DNA from 3 places in the Neobacillus solisequens genome. Region 2 is predicted to be linked to each of the others. Evidence: riboswitches for the same ligand, from Rfam matches in the RefSeq annotation. Region 2 holds a riboswitch; each other region holds the start of a gene.

Region 1 (3,263 bases), on a different contig from region 2:
CAAATTCTATCATTGAGGTTAAATTTTCCATTTTGATCCGCATCTCACCTTCAGTGCTAGAACCTCCGAAAATATCCATTATATGATCCTCAATATTACCAAACTCCAGCTTTGTTAATATATCATCAAGCTCCCCAATTACTTTTTCAAATAGTTCAATTTTTTCGTAAAGAAGCTTTAATATATGTTCCTCGACGGTATTTTTGATAGCAAAATTATAGATCATCACGTCATTTTCCTGACCCAAGCGATGAATCCGACCAATTCTCTGTTCAAGTCTCATCGGGTTCCAAGGCAAATCAAAGTTAATGATATGATGACAAAATTGTAAGTTAATTCCTTCGCCGCCTGCTTCAGTAGCAATAAGGACTTGAGCATGCTTTTGGAATAATTCCCGCATCCAGTCTTTTTTTCCGCGTTTAAACCCACCTCGGAATGGCACTGATGTAATGCCATGCTGCTTTAAATACCATTGTAAATAAAGCTGAGTGGCACGGTATTCTGTAAAGATAATCACTTTATTATTGATCTTTTGTATTAGTTCAAGCGCCTTTTCTGCTTTTGAATTGGCTTGCACAGCTTCCACTTTTTTTATTAAAAATTCAATTTGCTCTTCATAGGCACGAGGAGGGTTCTCCTTTTTTTGAAGCATATTTTTAAGCGTATAAAAAACGGCCTCCCTGCTGCTGCATGCTTCGCGCTGTAAAGTCATCACTGAAAAGCTGCTCGCCTGAACCCAATCGCCTTCGTTTCTTAGAGATGTGATGGATTCATATAGCTCTTTTTCAGGCTGAGTAAATTCGATTGGGATGGTTTCCACATGTCTTTTCGTCCACTCAATCCCGGTATCGGCCCTCCGATTTCGAATCATGACTTTATTTACCAACTCTTTTAGATGTTCATCATCATTTAACGAGCGAGAATCCCGTTTATATTTTTCATAAAAAGTAGTTTCACTTCCTAAGTGACCCGGCTTTAATAGTGATACCAAGTTAAAAATCTCTTCTATTCGGTTTTGGATGGGAGTTGCTGTCAATAACAAACAAAATTTCTTTTTAAGACTTTGAACAAATTCGTAGTTTTTGGTTTTATTATTTTTTAGTTTATGTGCTTCATCAATAATAATCAGATCATAGTCCTGCTGGAAAATGATATCACGATGTGGATTCCGCTTGGCTGTATCGATGGAAGACACAACAACATCACAACTTTCCCAAACATAGCTTTTTCGTTGAGTAATGGCTGGTATGAAAAATTTGCTGTTTAATTCTTGAGCCCATTGGGTGACTAATGATGCAGGGACTAAGATGAGTACTTTCTTTACCAAGCCGCGAATCATGTATTCTTTTAAAATTAATCCTGCTTCAATCGTTTTTCCTAATCCAACCTCGTCAGCAAGAATGGCTTTGCCATTCATATTTTCAATAACTTGTTTAGCTGTCTCAAGTTGATGAGGGAGTGGAGTTAAGTTGGGAAGATGTGAAGGGGCTTGCAAACCTTCAAAATCCGGAATCACCAAATGTTTCTCCACCTCAATCGCCAACTTAAAAAGCTCCCAGTTTCCCCATGGTCCATCATGCTCGACTCTATGTAAAAAATCATCCTGCCAAGAGGAATCAAATTCAATTTCAACCTTCATATTTTCATCTCCTTTTAATACTTGTTCAGCACTAAAAAATGATTGCTCGAAGCATTGCTTTAATGGTAGGATGATAATAGCTTTGAAAGTTTCAAATATTTGCATTAGCAAATAAATTTTATAAGTATGTTTAGTATCACCAATTTGGAAAATATTATAAATGCGGATGACAACAAGAGGAGAGACTACCTTGGTAGCGCCGAAGGAGCAAGCATGTAATGTGAATCTCTCAGGCAAAAGAACTCTTGTTTGACGCGGCTCTGGAGAGCGCTGCCTCGTGCAGCCACCAAAGGGGAAAGCCATCAAAGGTAAACTTTCAGGTGAAAGGACAGGGACCTTCTTTTTTACAAAGGGGGGTGTCTGTCCTTTTTTGTGTCCTCTCATTCGGAGAAAGAATTTCCAGTGATTGAAAAAGTGGTTTTGTGTCTTTTGAAAAAGGCAGTTTCATAATAATTTGAATTTCAAGGGGGATGATTAAGTGGTTGAATTAAAACGTACTCCGCTTTTCGAGGTTTATAAAGAATATGGCGGGAAAACGATTGATTTTGGTGGATGGGAGTTACCGGTACAATTCTCCAGCATTAAGGAAGAACACGAAGCTGTTCGCTCGAAAGCTGGTCTATTCGATGTGTCCCACATGGGTGAAGTCGAAGTAAAAGGAACTGACAGCTTGGCCTATTTACAAAAAATGATGACAAACGACATTTCAAAGATCCCTAACGGTGGTGCCCAATATACAGCCATGTGCTATGAAAACGGGGGGACAGTAGATGATCTGCTTGTCTATAAAATTGAGGATAACCATTACCTCCTTGTAGTGAACGCATCTAATATCGAAAAAGATTATAGCTGGCTAGAAGCACACATTGAAGGTGACGTCTCAATAAAAAACTTATCAGAAAAAATGGCTCAGCTTGCCCTCCAAGGTCCGCTGGCGGAAACTGTGTTACAGAGGTTGACCAAGGCAGATTTAAGTCAAATTCGCTTTTTCAAATTTCAACAGGAAGTTGATATAAATGGAAGAAAAACCTTGGTCTCCAGAACAGGATATACCGGAGAAGATGGCTTTGAGATCTATTGTTCATCTGAAGATGCCGTTGACCTTTGGAATGTAATTCTCGATGCTGGAAAAGAAGATGGAGTGGTGGCCTGTGGCTTAGGTGCTCGTGATACCCTTCGTTTTGAAGCTAATTTGGCTCTTTATGGTCAGGAATTATCTCCAGAAATTTCCCCATTAGAAGCAGGTATTGGTTTTGCAGTAAAGTTGAAAAAAGAGGCAGATTTTATTGGAAAAACCTCGTTAGTGCAACAAAAAGAAAAGGGATTATCGAGAAAGATTGTTGGTATTGAAATGATTGACCGCGGTATCCCGCGCCATGGCTACCCGGTATATGCGGGTACTAACCATATCGGTGTGGTCACTACCGGAACACAGTCACCAACATTAAAGAAAAATATTGGTCTAGCCCTAATCTCAACAGAATTTACTGCTGTTGATTCAGAAGTAGAAGTGGAAATTCGCGGAAAACGATTAAAAGCTAAAGTCATTCCGACACCTTTTTATAAAAAAGAAAAGAAATAGTAGAAGGGAGTAAGAAAGATGAAACATCGCTATTTACCAATG
Region 2 (3,263 bases):
CATCCCTGTAGAGGTACGCATTTAGCGGGTCCCCAACTAAAGGATAGGCTATTTAGTTGGGGAAGCCATTTCTTCGCAAACTGATTTATTTATGGGTAACGTGATTTCAAAGGTAGTTAGATCATTGTTAGATAGACAATGAATTTTTCCGTTATGTTTTTCTATAATATTCTTACATACGAATAGGCCAATTCCCGTACCTAATTTCTTTGTGGTGTAAAATGGTTCGAAAATATAGGCTACTTCATCGGCATTTATGGTAGGTCCGTTATTAGAGATGACAATCTTGATGTGTTCACTGTCCACCTCTGTATTTATGTCAATTTTCCTTTGTTTTTCATCTTCCCTTACAGCATCGACAGCATTCATTAATAGGTTTAGAAAAACTTGCTTTAATTCATTTTGATCGCCGATTATCTTTATTTTGGGGTCTATTTTGGTATTTACCTTGATTTTACCATCGATAATGCTTGGATATAGAAAATCAAGCACTTCTTCTAAAATAAATTTTATGGTGATTTCCCCCATCTTACTTTCGTTAACTGTGTTCATTCTTGAGGTATGCAGGAACTGGGTAATTCTAAACTTAAGTTCTTCAAGTTCCTTGCTTACAATGTCTAAGTATGGTAATTTGGGATAATCATCTTTTAGTAGCTTAATAAATCCCATTACAGAGGTTAACGGGTTTCGAAATTCATGCACAAAGCACGAGGACATTTGTCCAAGAATAGCCAGTCGATCCTTATGTGTTTGGGAAATATAAAGGTTTTGTTCCTGCAGTTTTTTATCTTTCAATTCTGTGTATCTGGAAACAGCATGATAACAGAATAAATCAAACTGTCGATTGATTAGATCAATGATGAGTTGTAATTTTTCAATCTCGATTCCAGAAAGGTTTACGCATTTTACAATAAGACTTCGTCCAAGATTAACATTATAAACAAATTCACCAATGTTGATTTCCGCATCGACTCGTTGCTTGGCGATTTTGTAAGCTAATGATTGAATTTGGTCATCTGATAATTGTTTTACGAACGATTTTGATATAAATTCGTACATGATAAAACCGTTGTGTCTAATCAAGTCAATATCATCTTTGTCATTATGTACGATGATCTGTTCTTCCCATAAATCAATGAATTCTTTGTGATGCATTTTAAGAAACTGGCTCAGTTGTTGATAAACATGATCCATTTGGTCCGTTGATTCCATAAAAAGCCTACCTTTAATTTAGAATAAAAATCCCGTAAAGTTAGCTCCAATATACTGGATTTTTGAGTGCCTGTCACCCTAAGTAGGTAAGTTGTTAATAAAATTTAAAAAACTAAGCAGTCTCTTTGTCTAAAATGATATAGGGAAAAAATATTTTGTTGACAAAGTATTTAAATACTACTAAAATTAAAAATTATTTAACAATAATTTGCTCTATCAAAAAATTCAATATTAGCAAGCTATGATTGCTATGGATCACACTATAGCAGGAGCGGCTTCTGGAGAGACCGCGGGGTATCCGCGGCGCCGAAGGGTTCACAATCTCAGGCAAAAGGACAGAAGAGTACTGAATATGTATTTGTTATGCTACCAATGGGCAGTATGGCATCTATTATTTATTATTCTTATGACCATGAGATTGGAGGACATCCAATCTCTTTTTTTTATAGGGTTATATTTATTGCTCATTCATTCACAAGGAGGAGTTCACATTGGCACAGCAAGAGTTAAAAAGGAATTTAGCGAATCGTCATGTTCAATTAATCGCGATTGGAGGCACCATTGGTACCGGGTTATTCCTAGGGTCCGGGAAAGCCATTCAATTGGCGGGACCGTCCATTATGTTTGCTTATTTAATTGTGGGGATTGCCTGTTTTTTTGTCATGAGGGCACTGGGAGAACTCTTGTTGTCTAAGGCAGGCTATCAATCTTTTACAGACATTGCTGAGGACTATCTGGGACCGCGGGCAGCTTTCGTAACAGGTTGGACGTATTGGTTTTGTTGGATTATGACGGCTATGGCAGATGTTATTGCGGTTGGTGTATATGTACGATATTGGTTTCAGATCCCACAATGGGTTCCTGCCATCGTTTGTTTATTGATTCTATTTGGACTTAATCTATTAACCGTTAAGCTTTTTGGAGAATTAGAGTTTTGGTTTGCTTTAATAAAGGTCATTACGATCCTCGCATTAATTGGCATTGGAGTCATTTTGCTGGTAATGGGCTTCAAAACGGATGCAGGTGCCGTTTCTATTAAAAACTTATGGGAGCATGGCGGGCTTTTTCCAAACGGGGTTTCAGGGTTCTTACTATCCTTCCAAATGGTTGTCTTTGCCTTTGTAGGTGTGGAATTAGTGGGGGTATCGGCTGCGGAAACATCTAATCCTGAAAAAAATATCCCTTCCGCCATTAATAAAATACCTTTACGAATTCTGTTCTTCTACGTGGGTGCCCTGATTGTGCTTTTATGTATTAACCCATGGACGCAACTGAATGCGTCAGAAAGTCCTTTTGTTAAAACATTTAGCTTAGTGGGAATTCCGGTTGCCGCAGGTATTATTAACTTTGTGGTGTTAACTTCAGCAGCATCTGCTTGTAACAGTGGAATGTTTTCAACAAGTCGAATTCTTTTTAATTTAAGTAAAAATGAACAAGGGCCGGCTTATTTTTCAAAGTTGAATAAAAATCATGTGCCAGGCAACGCGCTATTGGTATCTACTCTAGTCCTTTCAGGGGGAGCGCTTTTAAGCAAACTGATTCCGGAACAGGCCTTTGGCATTGTAACCACGATTAGTGCCATTTGTTTTATTTGGGTTTGGGGTGTCATCCTCATATGTCACGTAAAGTATAAAAAGACTCGTCCGGATTTGCAGGCAAAATCCAAGTTTAAAGCACCGTTTACACCATTTGTGAATTACGCCGTTCTTGCGTTGTTTGCGTTTATTCTTATTATTATGCTGTTTGCAGATGCAACACGCCCGGCTTTATTGCTGACACCGATTTGGTTTGTTTTATTATTTACTTTATATTCAAGTAGAAAAAGAGGAGAGAAACGGATAAGAGTATCCGCTTAGAATCATCCTTAATAGATGCTAGCCCCTAGTATGTTCATTCGTTAACATACAGGGGGCTAGAACATTTATTTATTTACTTACCCCTCACTTTTACTCTGGTAAAACTAGGTCAACGATGGTTCCTAGCCCCTTTTTACTTCTAATAAAAATATCTCCATTATTTTCTCTGATTATTTTAAAGCAAACGGTGAGTCC
Region 3 (3,263 bases), on a different contig from region 2:
TTTCATTAAAAAACTGGCAGAATTCTCACCAGAGCTTCATGCCGAAGGTTCTCATTGCTCGTTGAGAAAACCATCGTTCTTATAGTTATGTAAAAGAAAGAACCTGTGCCATTATTGAAGGGGCACAGGTTCTTTTCTTAGTTGATCAAGGCTTGAAGAGGTGCTGGAATTCTCCCGCCTCGGGAAATCATTTTTTGGGAGCTAAAAGTGTTGACACCCAAAACCGGGGCACGTCCAAGGAGACCTCCGAATTCCACCATTTCCCCTTCTTTTTTTCCGGGAACTGGTATGACCCTTACAGCAGTGGTTTTCTTATTAATCATACCAATTGCAGCTTCATCAGCAATTATAGCGGATAGAGTGGCAGGGGAAGCATCTCCTGTTAATGCGATCATGTCTAGACCGACTGAACACACACAAGTCATTGCTTCAAGTTTCGACAGTGTCAAGGCTCCTTCGGTAATTCCTCGAATCATCCCATTATCTTCACTGACAGGAATAAATGCCCCGCTTAAACCGCCGACATAAGAACTGGCCATGGCTCCACCTTTTTTTACAGCATCATTCATTAGTGCTAAGGCGGCAATGGTTCCATGGGTACCGACCCGTTCCAATCCAATTTCTTCGAGAATCTCAGCAACACTATCGTTGACCGCATTTGTAGGGGCCAATGACAAATCCATAATACCAAATGGGATGCCAAGGCGCTCAGCAACTACACGGCCAATTAACTCACCAGCACGGGTTATCTTAAAGACCGTTTTTTTAATAATATCGGATACTTCACCTAAATCTGCATCGGGATAACGTTTTAGAGCATTCAATACTACACCAGGACCACTGACACCAACATTGATCACCGCTTCACCCTCACCAGCTCCATGAAACGCTCCTGCCATAAATGGATTATCTTCAACCGGATTACTGAAGACTACAAGCTTGGCGCAGGCAATTCCATTTTGATCCGCTGTTAGTTCAGCTGCTTCTTTGATGATGAACCCCAATTCTCTGACAGCATCCATATTAATCCCGGTTCTTGTAGTGGCAACTGAAACGGAAGAGCATACTCTCTCTGTAACACTAAGAGCCCTCGGCAATGCTTGAAGCAAAGTATGATCGCCTTTTGATTGTCCTTTATGAACAAGGGCCGAGAACCCGCCAATAAAATCTACACCCAATTGTTTAGCAGCTTTATCCAATGTTTTAGCAAGCTCTACGGTTTGATCTACAGTTGCGTTACCAAGAATTTCGGCAATCGGGGTGATGGAAATTCGTTTATTGATAATGGGAATCCCAAATTCTTTTTCCACTTCTACCGCAACACTTTTAAGATTCTTAGCGTATGTGGTGATTTTCTCATACACTTGCAAATTCATTTTTTCAAAATCGGAATCTGCACAATCTCGTAAACTAATCCCCATTGTAACAGTCCGAATATCTAGGTTTTCCATTTGCACCATTCGAATGGTTTGCAAAATCTCATCCATTGCAATTGACATCCTACGATCGCTCCTCATTAAATTCTGTGCATTGCTTGGAATATTTCCTCTAATTGAAGGTGGATTTTTAAGCCCATGTCTTCACCAATTAAAGCTAATTCGTCCCGCACTTTATTTAAATTGTCATTCCCTGAAACATCAATGATCATCATCATTGTAAAAAAATCCTGTAAAATGGTTTGACTGATGTCAAGAATGTTCATATTGTTTTCTGCTAATACGGTTGTGACACGCGAGATGATCCCAACCTTGTCCATTCCAATTACACTTACTACTGCTCTTCGTAGTTCCATTTTTTCACCTCATAAAATATAAATAAAAGAGATTGGATCAACTCCAATCTCAAGTAAGAAGAGTGCGCAAGTGGTTATGCACAACATTCTCTCCTGTCCTTTTGCCTGAGATTGTGAATCCTTCGGCGCCGTAAACTCTTTTACGATCTCTCCAGAAGCCTCTCCAGCTATAGTGTCACCCATAGCCTTCATCGACTGCTTTATTGAATTAAACAAATGTTAACAAATTAATAGGAATTCAGTCAATAAAAATATTTTAATATTTTCATAATTGTCACAATCTATCCTGCAAAACTGACCCATGGAAAAAGTCGATGCATATATTAATTGGAAAGATTTCCAGGTGAGGTGGAAATGGAAATGATAACAGCTAGTATCGGTGGTAAGACTTATCGTATTCCAGACGATTTGGAGACCTATTTCAAAACCTTCCGATCACATGTGATTGGAATGAATCAGGAGTATATTACTCCCTATGGCAAGAAAAAGATCATTTATGCAGATTGGACAGCCAGCGGAAGGCTGTATCGCCCTATCGAGCAGAAAATTTCCGAGGTTTTTGGACCATTTATGGCTAATACCCATACTGAATCGAATGTAACCAGCTTAATGATGACGGGTATGTATCAACAGGCAAAAAACATCATTAAAGATCATGTCAATGCCCATCCGACTGATGTCGTTTTATTTGATGGATTCGGAATGACTTCTGTTATGAATAAATTTCAGAGGATATTAGGATTTAAACTACATGAAAAATATAAAGATAAATGCACTGTACCTGTGACGGAAAGACCTATTGTCTTTATAACCCATATGGAACACCATTCTAATCAGACTTCATGGTGTGAGTCAATGGTGGATGTAGAAATGATTCAGGCAGATCAAAATGGGTTGGTTGATTTAAACCACTTGAAAAACTTATTAGAGCAATACCAAGACCGTACAATAAAAATTGGGTCTTTTACTGCCTGCTCGAATGTTACAGGTATTCAAACTCCCTATCATCAATTAGCCAAAATCATGCACCAACACGGTGGGGTATGCTTTATAGATTTTGCGGCATCAGCCCCCTATATCAACATAAATATGCACCCAAAAGACCCGCTGGAAAAATTGGATGCGATTGTTTTTTCACCACATAAATTTTTAGGAGGACCCGGGACGAGCGGTGTTTTGGTGTTTGACTCTAAATTATACGGAAATAAAGTTCCCGATCACCCTGGAGGTGGGACTGTTACATGGACAAATCCATGGGGCGAACATCATTATTATCCAAATATCGAAATTCGTGAGGATGGGGGAACTCCAGGGATTTTACAAGCAATACGAACTGCACTTTGCATTCAATTAAAAGAACAAATGGGCATCGAGAATATCGTAAAAAGGGAGAAACAACAAATATCCATACTGCTGCCTATGTTGAAAACAATCCCAGGACTTCACCTATTAGAAGAAAATCAGACGAAGC

The links. A riboswitch is a leader RNA that binds a small molecule or an ion and turns the genes downstream of it on or off. The one in region 2 is predicted to bind glycine.
Region 1: it holds a riboswitch for glycine, as region 2 does, so the genes downstream of both, gcvT (glycine cleavage system aminomethyltransferase GcvT) here and ACI3K6_RS07570 (amino acid permease) in region 2, are expected to answer to the same signal.
Region 3: it holds a riboswitch for glycine, as region 2 does, so the genes downstream of both, ACI3K6_RS17315 (ACT domain-containing protein) here and ACI3K6_RS07570 (amino acid permease) in region 2, are expected to answer to the same signal.

The regions. Positions count from the first base shown of each region.
Region 1 covers NZ_JBKFGJ010000013.1:104,372-107,634, reverse strand. The annotation lists gene ACI3K6_RS14265 (DEAD/DEAH box helicase) at 1-1,639, opposite strand, end outside; glycine riboswitch at 1,806-1,894, shown strand; gene gcvT (glycine cleavage system aminomethyltransferase GcvT) at 2,118-3,221, shown strand; gene gcvPA (aminomethyl-transferring glycine dehydrogenase subunit GcvPA) at 3,240-3,263, shown strand, end outside.
Region 2 covers NZ_JBKFGJ010000005.1:119,116-122,378, reverse strand. The annotation lists gene ACI3K6_RS07575 (histidine kinase N-terminal domain-containing protein) at 49-1,212, opposite strand; glycine riboswitch at 1,481-1,561, shown strand; gene ACI3K6_RS07570 (amino acid permease) at 1,704-3,068, shown strand; gene ACI3K6_RS07565 (ATP-binding protein) at 3,159-3,263, opposite strand, start outside.
Region 3 covers NZ_JBKFGJ010000018.1:141,108-144,370, forward strand. The annotation lists gene ACI3K6_RS17305 (DUF2935 domain-containing protein) at 1-85, shown strand, start outside; gene ACI3K6_RS17310 (PFL family protein) at 138-1,499, opposite strand; gene ACI3K6_RS17315 (ACT domain-containing protein) at 1,517-1,792, opposite strand; glycine riboswitch at 1,876-1,957, opposite strand; gene ACI3K6_RS17320 (aminotransferase class V-fold PLP-dependent enzyme) at 2,153-3,263, shown strand, end outside.